Regions from separate parts of the Pelosinus sp. IPA-1 genome, predicted to be linked through region 2. Evidence: riboswitches for the same ligand, from Rfam matches in the RefSeq annotation. Region 2 holds a riboswitch; each other region holds the start of a gene.
What was found. A riboswitch is a leader RNA that binds a small molecule or an ion and turns the genes downstream of it on or off. The one in region 2 is predicted to bind cyclic di-GMP.

Region 1 (2,207 bases), on a different contig from region 2:
CGCCTGTTCCGATGTTGCCGCTACTGTCGTAGCATTCTCTACAACATGCTGAATGCTTGCTGACATTTCCTCAACTACAAGAGAAGCATCTTCCACTGCATTCGATTGTTTTTCTGTTCCTTGCGCTACCTCAGTTATCGATGTAGCTACTTGGACTGATGCATGAGCTGACTGCTCAGCACTAGCGGTCAATTCTTCTGAAGAAGCCGCCAATTGTTCTGCTGTTTGCGCCACATCTTTCATTAGATTTCGCAAGTTTTCTGCCATTTTTGCAAAGGCTAATGCTAACTGACCTATTTCATCATTAGACTTAATTATCAGATTCTGCTCTGTTAGATCGCCGCTAGCTAGTCTCTCAGCCTGCTCCGTTAGTTTTGTAACGTTTCCTGTTATTTTATTAGCCAATACCCAGCTTGCAGCAATTGAAATTATAATGCCGATTAAAGCAATCAATCCAAACTCATAACCTAACTGTTTAACTTGGCTATAAACATCTTCTTTATCAACGGTAATACCTAGCACCCATCCAGTAGATGGTACCTTGGTATAAATCATTAATTTTGTTACGTTATTCTCTTCATAACTTTGAACACCACTATCTTGAGATAACATTTCTTTTGCCATCTGTTTCAATTGTGGATTCTCATTAATATTAGTCGAAACTTTGCTCGAATCTGGGTGTGCTAACATAATCCCTTTTTGATCTACAATAAAACCGTTTCCTTTCCCATGTAAATTAATCTCTTTAATTCTCTCACTTAAAATATCTAGTGTAATATCAATTCCAACAATACCTCTCGTATTTCCAGCCGTATTTTTCAACGGCACAACTGCTGATACAATATACTTTTTAGTTAATGCATCAACATAGGCATCAGTAAAGGTTAATTTATTTGTTTCTTTTCCTTGCTTGTACCACCCACGTTTACGAGGGTCATACCCCTCTGGAAGGGCTGATCCTGAGCCATCAATCATCCTGCCATCTTCTAATCCTACGTACAAATCAAGTACGCCAGGATCTGACTTATAATTTTGTACAAATGAGGCTGGTATATCATTATCACCTAATACTACTTGAATGTTTTGAGTAGTCACTGCTGCCGTTTGCGCCTTTGTTAATAACCAACCATCTAACTGTTTTGAGTGGCTGTTAACAATAGAAAACATTTCATTTTTGATATTTTCCGTTACTTGTTTTTTAGCATCAAGATATCCCATGATTGCAACTGCCAATAAAGCAGAACTCGTAATAAGCACCAACGCTAAAAACTTCATTTTTAATTTCATATGTACACCACTTTCCAATTTAATTTCCAACTTCAAAATTTCATCTTCATCTTGAACCACTTCATAGCTTCGTTGCTCATTCAGCTAGTGCTTAGCATTTTAAAATTTCGTACATATCCATTATATCAACAATTCCATTACTCTTTTGTTAACCTTTTGGGAAAGTGTTTACCTCCTTTTAATAACAAAAACTGCTAGGTATCATTATGTAAATTTACAAAATGCAACCTGGCAGTCATGAATTAATATTGTTAGACCCATGGCTTTGCGTCCCTACCTTTCGATAGGTTTGCCTATATAGTTATAAATTGTCATTTTCGACACAAAAATATAAACTCCTCTAAAATATGTCATTTTCTTCATATCTCTAAAAGTTCTAGTTTACTATTCTTGATATAAACAAATTTTATCTGTGACATAATAAAAGCTGCTATCAACTCATTTTGCCGCATTAAATATACTTACATAAAAAGCTAGCAATTTTCTCACTGGAAATTGCTAGCTTTTATGCTTTTTTAGAATCAGAAAACTTAATAGATTAAAACGCTGTATCATGACCAATATAGCAGGCTATATCATTCCGCAGAAATAGGTCCTGTATTTCTTCCATCTTGGCATCGCTTACACTACCACTATTTGCATACTCATAAATTTTCCCTAGTTGGCGCCATTTCGATTCGCCTAGTGCATGAAAAGGTAGAATGTTAATTTCAAATAGATTATTTACCTGCATAAAGTGTATCAACTTTGACATATTCTCAAAATCGTCATTAAAACCACCGATAACTGGCACTCTGATGATAATCCTTCCCTGCCACTGTGAATTAGCAAGGGAAGATATATTGGAAAGAATAATATCATTATATACCCCAGTTTTTTCTTTATGCTTTTGTCTGTCCATGTGTTTTATGTCAGCGAAT
Region 2 (2,207 bases):
TACTCGATCAGAGGTAAGTGCCTCAAAAACGTCCGCAACGGTGAGAATTCTGGCAATCATAGATATCTCCTCATTCTTCTTACCGTTAGGATATCCTTCTCCGTTATAGTGTTCGTGATGGTCTCGAATGGCCTCGCTAACTTTTTGTAGTTGCTTGATATTCTTAATTGCATCGTACCCGATCTGAGGGTGACGCTGTATTATCGAAAACTCAAAATCCGTTAGGCGTCCCGGTTTGTTTAGAATTGATTCAGGTATCCCTATTTTTCCAATGTCATGTAGAATTGCTGCGATACTCAGTTCTTTGAGGTCCTTGTCATTTAATTCCATGATTTTACCAATGGATAAGGCTATACTTTGTACGTTGATACAATGGGCACCTGTTGACGGGTCTCTACTTTCAATAAGGTGGGCCATCGAGGTTACAATATCCATGAGAATCTCTAGATTTTCTCTCTCCAAAGCTACTTCTTGTGTCATATCTATTACTATCTCATAAAGATACTCAATATTTCCATATCGGTCTTTAATCGGAATAACTGTCTGTTTTCCGTATTTTTGTTTACCACCTACCTCGTATGTAAGCTGGGTGCCGCATTCTGGTTTTCCGGATATCAACGCTTTCTGCACAAGGCAATCATAACAAATATCTCCATTTCCTAACACGTCATAACACTTTTTTCCTTTTATGTCACGAGAATGGAAGCCTGTAACTTTACTTACTAATTCGTTCACATCAATAATAGTGAAGTCTTTCTCCAGAGTCATTACAGCGCCCGGCATATACTTAAATAGCGATTTCATCGCATCAGAAGATGCCAGGCTCTCAGGTTGAGTATCCTTCGTTGTTTTTCGATACTCTAAAAAAATAGCATAAGCAATGAACATAAGTAGCAGGAAGCTTACGCTAGGTTGTAATATGAAAAAATTAATCCCTTGGTACTCCGTTAATTCATGTTTAATAGTGCTGAGAATATTAAATGAGATCCCCATAAAACATACTAGCACTGCTATTTTTTTCACCTAATTCCATCACTACCCTTCTCAATCTAGGCTTATGAGTAACAACCTGACAATCATAGTCTCAAGGTCTTAGACCTAGTTCTTATTTATTTCAGCTTTGTTCTCACCAGATTTTCGAACTTTTAAATTCCCCATATTTTATAGATTGGCAAAAGCGAATTTTCTTATTTTTTCTTGGAAATACATAAATCAATATCATGAGTATTAAACTTAAAAAGAATATAGTTATCGGCATTATAAGTTCTTCCAATATAATCACCTCCGCTTTAATTTCTCCCAAGCTAGATTTCATCCCTATGTTCACTCCAGAAAAAACATAGCACTCATCTATACAGACAAGTGCTATTAATTACAATTCATAATCAAATTGGCAACCTGGCAGTCATAGACAATCCGTCCGTAGACCCATGGCTTTGCGTCCCTATCTTTCGACAAGTTTGCTAATATTCTATTCATCAATATCCTTTAATGTATTATTTTGGAATATTATACGTTTTATTGTACCAGTATTCAAATATTTGTCAATGTTTTTTTTAGGACCAATATCCCCAGCAACAGGACATTGGTACTACACATTAAAGGGGTCCACTTTGCAAGGCAGTTCGCTACTAACCATTTTTCGTCCTTAGAGATGATATGGTTCTCCTTAATTAATCGTAAACGCCCCCTATCTGCAACTCTGCAAACAAAATCTTTATAAGCTTTGAAGGATTTTTTCGATTATAATATAAAGTGAATGCTAAATATGTTTGAAGAGATATCACAGCAAGGAAGGTGCTAATGTGAGCAACCAGAATCATAAAGACCTAGAGCCTTCTTGTTTCTATCTCCGTAAATCAAGAGAAGATCAGGAAGCAGAATCCAGAGGTGAAGGCGAAACTCTCGCTAAGCATAAAAAAGCATTATTTAAAACAGCTAAATTATATGGTGTAAATATTTCTAAAGTCTTTGAAGAAGTTGTGTCAGGTGAGAGTATCATCCATCGGCCTGAGATGTTGAGCCTTTTAAAGGAAATTGAAGAAGGAAAATGGAAGTCTGTTTTTTGTATGGATATTGATCGTCTTGGTCGTGGCAAAATGCAAGATCAAGGTTTAATTATAGAAACTTTTAAACAAGCAAAAACTAAGATCGTAACTCCACGTAAAATATATGATTTAAACGATGAATGGGACGAAGAATATACT
Region 3 (2,207 bases), on a different contig from region 2:
AGCGACTTCTGTTAATATGGCTGGCATCGTTGTGTTTTTGAGAACATAAAAATCATTAGGTTGATAGCCTCTATCAGATAATTTTAGTTGGCTAACCATACTATCTTGTACTAAACTGGCAAAAGTATCGCTATTGCCGTAAAAATAAGTTGCTGTACCACTGACAGGTTCGTCAGAAGCGTCAGCATGAATGCTAACAAACAAGTCTGCACTAGCCTGGTTTGCAATTGCAACGCGAGCCTGTAGTTCGTCAATATCTGATGTTCCTTCATTGGCAACATCCTTGTCAGAGGTACGGGTCAAGATGACCTTCGCTCCTCCATCCGATAGTAACTTACCTAGATCACGAGCAATGGCCAATGTAACATTTTTTTCGGCAACATGATTAGGGCCTATAGCGCCAGTATCACTGCCACCATGACCAGGATCAACAACGATTACTTTGCCTTTCAGTGTAGAATTTTTCGTTTGGTTACTTTGAAGACCTATAAAGTTGATGATATTTTGACTCAGTGTATCAAAGGAAGCGGCACTCGCCGTAGCTGCCGGTAAGCTAGTTAGTAACATTAATAAGATTAGTAAAAGAGGCGTTTGTTTTTTCATGTAATGTTTCCTTGCTAATTTTATAGTTTTATGTGGCATTCAAATTATACTGTAATTACATTCTTCACAGCAAACGTAATATTTGCCATTCTCTATTATATTATAATGAGGCTTAAGTCCCAGAAAATTGCACCAAAGTCCTGAAATACGTTGACGAATATATGGAATAATAATATAATATAAGAAAATACTACATAGATAGACAAAAATTAACAATATTGGCAAACCTATCGAAAGATAGGGACGCAAAGCTATGGGTCTACAGTCGCTGGGCGACCAAGACTGCCAGGCCGCCATGTTAGCTTACACTACCATGTATTAGGTCAGGCTACCCCTGATCTTTTTTTGCGTTTTTTTTAGGGTGAGGCAAAGGATAGCTGTAATAACCAGGTAACGATACATGATTGCAAGTTGATATTACTTGCCGATGAAAGGATGAAAATATGAAAGTACTTATTGTCGATGATGCCGTCTTTATTAGGTTAACACTAAAAATGATGTTGGAAAAAAACGGTTACCAAGTTGTGGGCGAAGCTGCAAATGGTGCAGAAGCAATCCTAAAATACAATGAACTTAAACCTGATCTGGTTACAATGGATATAACAATGCCCCAAATGGATGGTATAACGGCTTTGAAGGCGATAAAAAAGATGGATTCTAGTGCGAAAGTCGTTATGATATCGGCTATGGGGCAAGAAGCGACTGTAAAAGATGCCATCGTGTCTGGTGCTAATGGATTTATCGTAAAACCGTTTGTTGAAGAACAGGTCATTCGAGGGCTAAGCAAGTTTAAATAAAAAGACTAGATTTTGAAAAAAGCTATGTAGTACCGTACTTCCAGTATCTGCAGTAATTTGTGAGGGTGATTGAAATTGGCCAATAATGATAGCAAAGCCCCAATGCTTGACCTCTTTGTATTTGAAACAAACCAGCTGTTAGAACAGCTTGAACGCCTTATTTTAGATAGTGAAAAGTCCGGGGGCTTAGAAGTCGTCATCAATGAAGTATTTAGAATTATGCATACCCTAAAGGGTTCGGCTGCTATGATGATGTTCAATGATATTTCTTCCGTAGCCCACTCTTTAGAGGATGTTTTCTTTTATATTCGCGAGACAAAGCCTCAAAGTGTAGATTATTCGGAACTGACAGATCTAGTTTTAAATGCCGTAGATTTCATTAAGGGTGAAGTAGCTAAGGTGGAAAACGGGGCAGATGCAACAGGTGATTCCTATGTTGTCTGCGAGAAAAGCAGGGAGTTTTTGTCCAGTTTAAAGGAAGGTCATCCCAAACTGACTGATACTACGAATTTTGATATTGATGATTCAACTATCCATTCTTTAACGGATGTATCTGATACATCAAAGGGTGAGGGGGAAATCAGATATGAAGCCAGGATCTTTTTTGACGAAGATTGCGGCATGGAAAATATAAGAGCCTTTACCCTAATTCATGAGCTTAGTGAACTTGCCGAGAACATTGTACATTCACCAATGGATATTTTAGAAAACGATGCTACATCGGAAGTTATCAAAAATGAAGGATTCCAGATAACATTTTCGACACAAAAATCTTTGGAAATAGTGCAAGAATTTTTCTGCAACACA
Region 4 (2,207 bases), on a different contig from region 2:
GGTGCAGAGTATCAATTATACTACCAACCAGCCATTGTTTGACATAAACCCTAGTCCTGGTGATAAAATTATTTTGGCTGTAAACGAGACACAAAGTGTAAAACAATACCATGTTGCGGATTATAATCGCCTTTTCCCTATGTATATATTAGTCGGTGTCTTTATTTTATCATTATTGTTGTTAGGGAAAAAGATTGGTGTTAAGACCTTGTTTGTTATTTGTTTTTCTGTAATTTTGATTCTTAAGGGTATGATTCCCCTTATTTTGAGTTATCATTGGAACTTTATTTTAGCTACCATGCTTGTTTGTGCAGTGATTGCTACCGTAACGCAGATTACAATTAGTGGTTGGAATGCAAAGACCTGGGGGGCAATCATTGGTACTGTAAGCGGTGTTGTTATTGCAGGGATTTTAGCAGCAATTTCGATTTCAATGATGCATTTAACAGGTTTAGATAGTGAAGAAGCTATGATGCTCAAAGTCACTACATTATCCTTTATGAACTTTCAAGAAGTTCTATTTGCAGGAATTATTTTAGGATCCCTAGGTGCTGTGATGGATGTAACGATATCGATTGCCTCTACCCAATTTGAAATTAAAAAGTCTTGTCCTCATTATGGCTTTATAGAAATATTTAAATCTGGTATAAACGTTGGACGAGATGTTATGGGAACTATGGCAAATACCTTAATTTTAGCTTATACGGGGAGTTCCTTACCTTTGATTTTTCTGATTACATCCCAAGAGAATGTGTCCTTAGTACGAGTTATGAATTTAAATATTGTTGCTACAGAAATAACGAGGGCTCTGACAGGGAGCATTGGATTGATCTGCTCCATTCCACTAACAGCTGCCATTACGGCCCTGCTTCTAAACCGAATCGACAAAAAATGATAGATTTTTATAGTACAAAAAGAATTTGGTTATATTGACATTATATGTAATATAATGTAGAATAAAGAAAATTTAGGTAATATAATATTGGGCAAACTTATCAAAAGATAAGGACGCAAAGCTATGGGTCTAAGGGATTCTATTCTATGACTGCCAAGCTGCCGGTTCAATTCGGAATTGTAATTAGCAGCAGGACATAGTGAACTGATGCTAATTTTTTTATTTTAGGAGGATTATTTTGCAACTTAAAATTAAGGGGAAAATTCTTACCATTATTTTAGTAGTTTCACTGGCTATGCTCACGGTAGGTTCGATAGGGTATTATTATACAAATGCTATGAGCAATGAAATGAAAATTATGTACAATGAAAATCTTTTGTCTATTAAAAGATTAAATGAGACTCGTCATAATTTTAGGGCAGTTCACGGAATGATTCTGGAACTTATTTTTGGTAATGTAGATAAGGGAACAGAAGATAAGTTAACAACTGAAATAAAAACATTAGCGTTAGAAACGGACAAAACTTTAACAGCCTATGAAAGTCAAAAACTAACTCCATATGAGCAAGAGAAATTTCTTAAACTAAAAGAAGCAATTGGTCAGTATCGGACAGAGCGCCAAAAAGCAATAGATCTAGCAAAACAAGGGAAAAAGCAAGAAGCCTATACATATTTTACCCAGCAGGCAGCAGGTAAACTAGAAGCGGTAAATATAACCCTCCAAGAATTGGCAAACTATATGGCGGAAAAAAGTGATAGAGCCAATCGAGAAGGGGAAGAACATGCTAGTTTTGCAGGTAAAGTCATTTTCTCACTAACAGGATTTTTTGCTTTACTAAGTATTTTACTGGGATGGAAACTATCTACTATGATTGTCAGCAGATTAGGAATTGTAGGAACTTTTTTAGCTGAAATCGCAAATGGGAATTTAGGTCTAGAAAACGTAAAAATCGCTGAGCAGGATGAAATCGGTGAAATAGGCCATGGTTTAAATAAGATGGCTGATAATCTAAAAAGAGTTGTCCGTCAGGTGATTGAATCAGCTGAACAGGTGGCAGCGTCTTCAGAAGAATTGACAGCAAGTGCGGAACAATCAGCGCAAGCTACCAATCAGGTAGCAGCTACCATTAGTGAAGTAGCCCAAGGGGCTGAATCCCAAGCTAGTGCAGTAACTACAACTACTAGCGTAGTGGAACAGTTATCCACGGGTATTGAACAAGTTGCCCTAAATGCAACGAAAATGAGAGAGGTATCCGATAGAACTTCTAAGGCAGCCCAAGATGGTGGTAAGGCAGTAAAAGCTGCAATGAAT

Region 1: another riboswitch for cyclic di-GMP. It lies ahead of QSJ81_RS19650 (methyl-accepting chemotaxis protein); the one in region 2 lies ahead of QSJ81_RS18355 (HD domain-containing phosphohydrolase).
Region 3: another riboswitch for cyclic di-GMP. It lies ahead of QSJ81_RS00665 (response regulator); the one in region 2 lies ahead of QSJ81_RS18355 (HD domain-containing phosphohydrolase).
Region 4: another riboswitch for cyclic di-GMP. It lies ahead of QSJ81_RS22015 (methyl-accepting chemotaxis protein); the one in region 2 lies ahead of QSJ81_RS18355 (HD domain-containing phosphohydrolase).

Annotation. Positions count from the first base shown of each region.
Region 1 is NZ_BSVC01000008.1:157,373-159,579, reverse strand. Features, by position in the region: gene QSJ81_RS19650 (methyl-accepting chemotaxis protein) at 1-1,347, opposite strand, end outside; cyclic di-GMP riboswitch class I at 1,507-1,591, opposite strand; gene hpdA (4-hydroxyphenylacetate decarboxylase activase) at 1,826-2,207, opposite strand, start outside.
Region 2 is NZ_BSVC01000007.1:269,289-271,495, reverse strand. Features, by position in the region: gene QSJ81_RS18355 (HD domain-containing phosphohydrolase) at 1-1,023, opposite strand, end outside; cyclic di-GMP riboswitch class I at 1,390-1,475, opposite strand; gene QSJ81_RS18350 (recombinase family protein) at 1,806-2,207, shown strand, end outside.
Region 3 is NZ_BSVC01000001.1:155,976-158,182, forward strand. Features, by position in the region: gene QSJ81_RS00660 (N-acetylmuramoyl-L-alanine amidase family protein) at 1-603, opposite strand, end outside; cyclic di-GMP riboswitch class I at 814-901, shown strand; gene QSJ81_RS00665 (response regulator) at 1,047-1,400, shown strand; gene QSJ81_RS00670 (chemotaxis protein CheW) at 1,476-2,207, shown strand, end outside.
Region 4 is NZ_BSVC01000010.1:135,134-137,340, reverse strand. Features, by position in the region: gene QSJ81_RS22020 (YibE/F family protein) at 1-895, shown strand, start outside; cyclic di-GMP riboswitch class I at 976-1,061, shown strand; gene QSJ81_RS22015 (methyl-accepting chemotaxis protein) at 1,134-2,207, shown strand, end outside.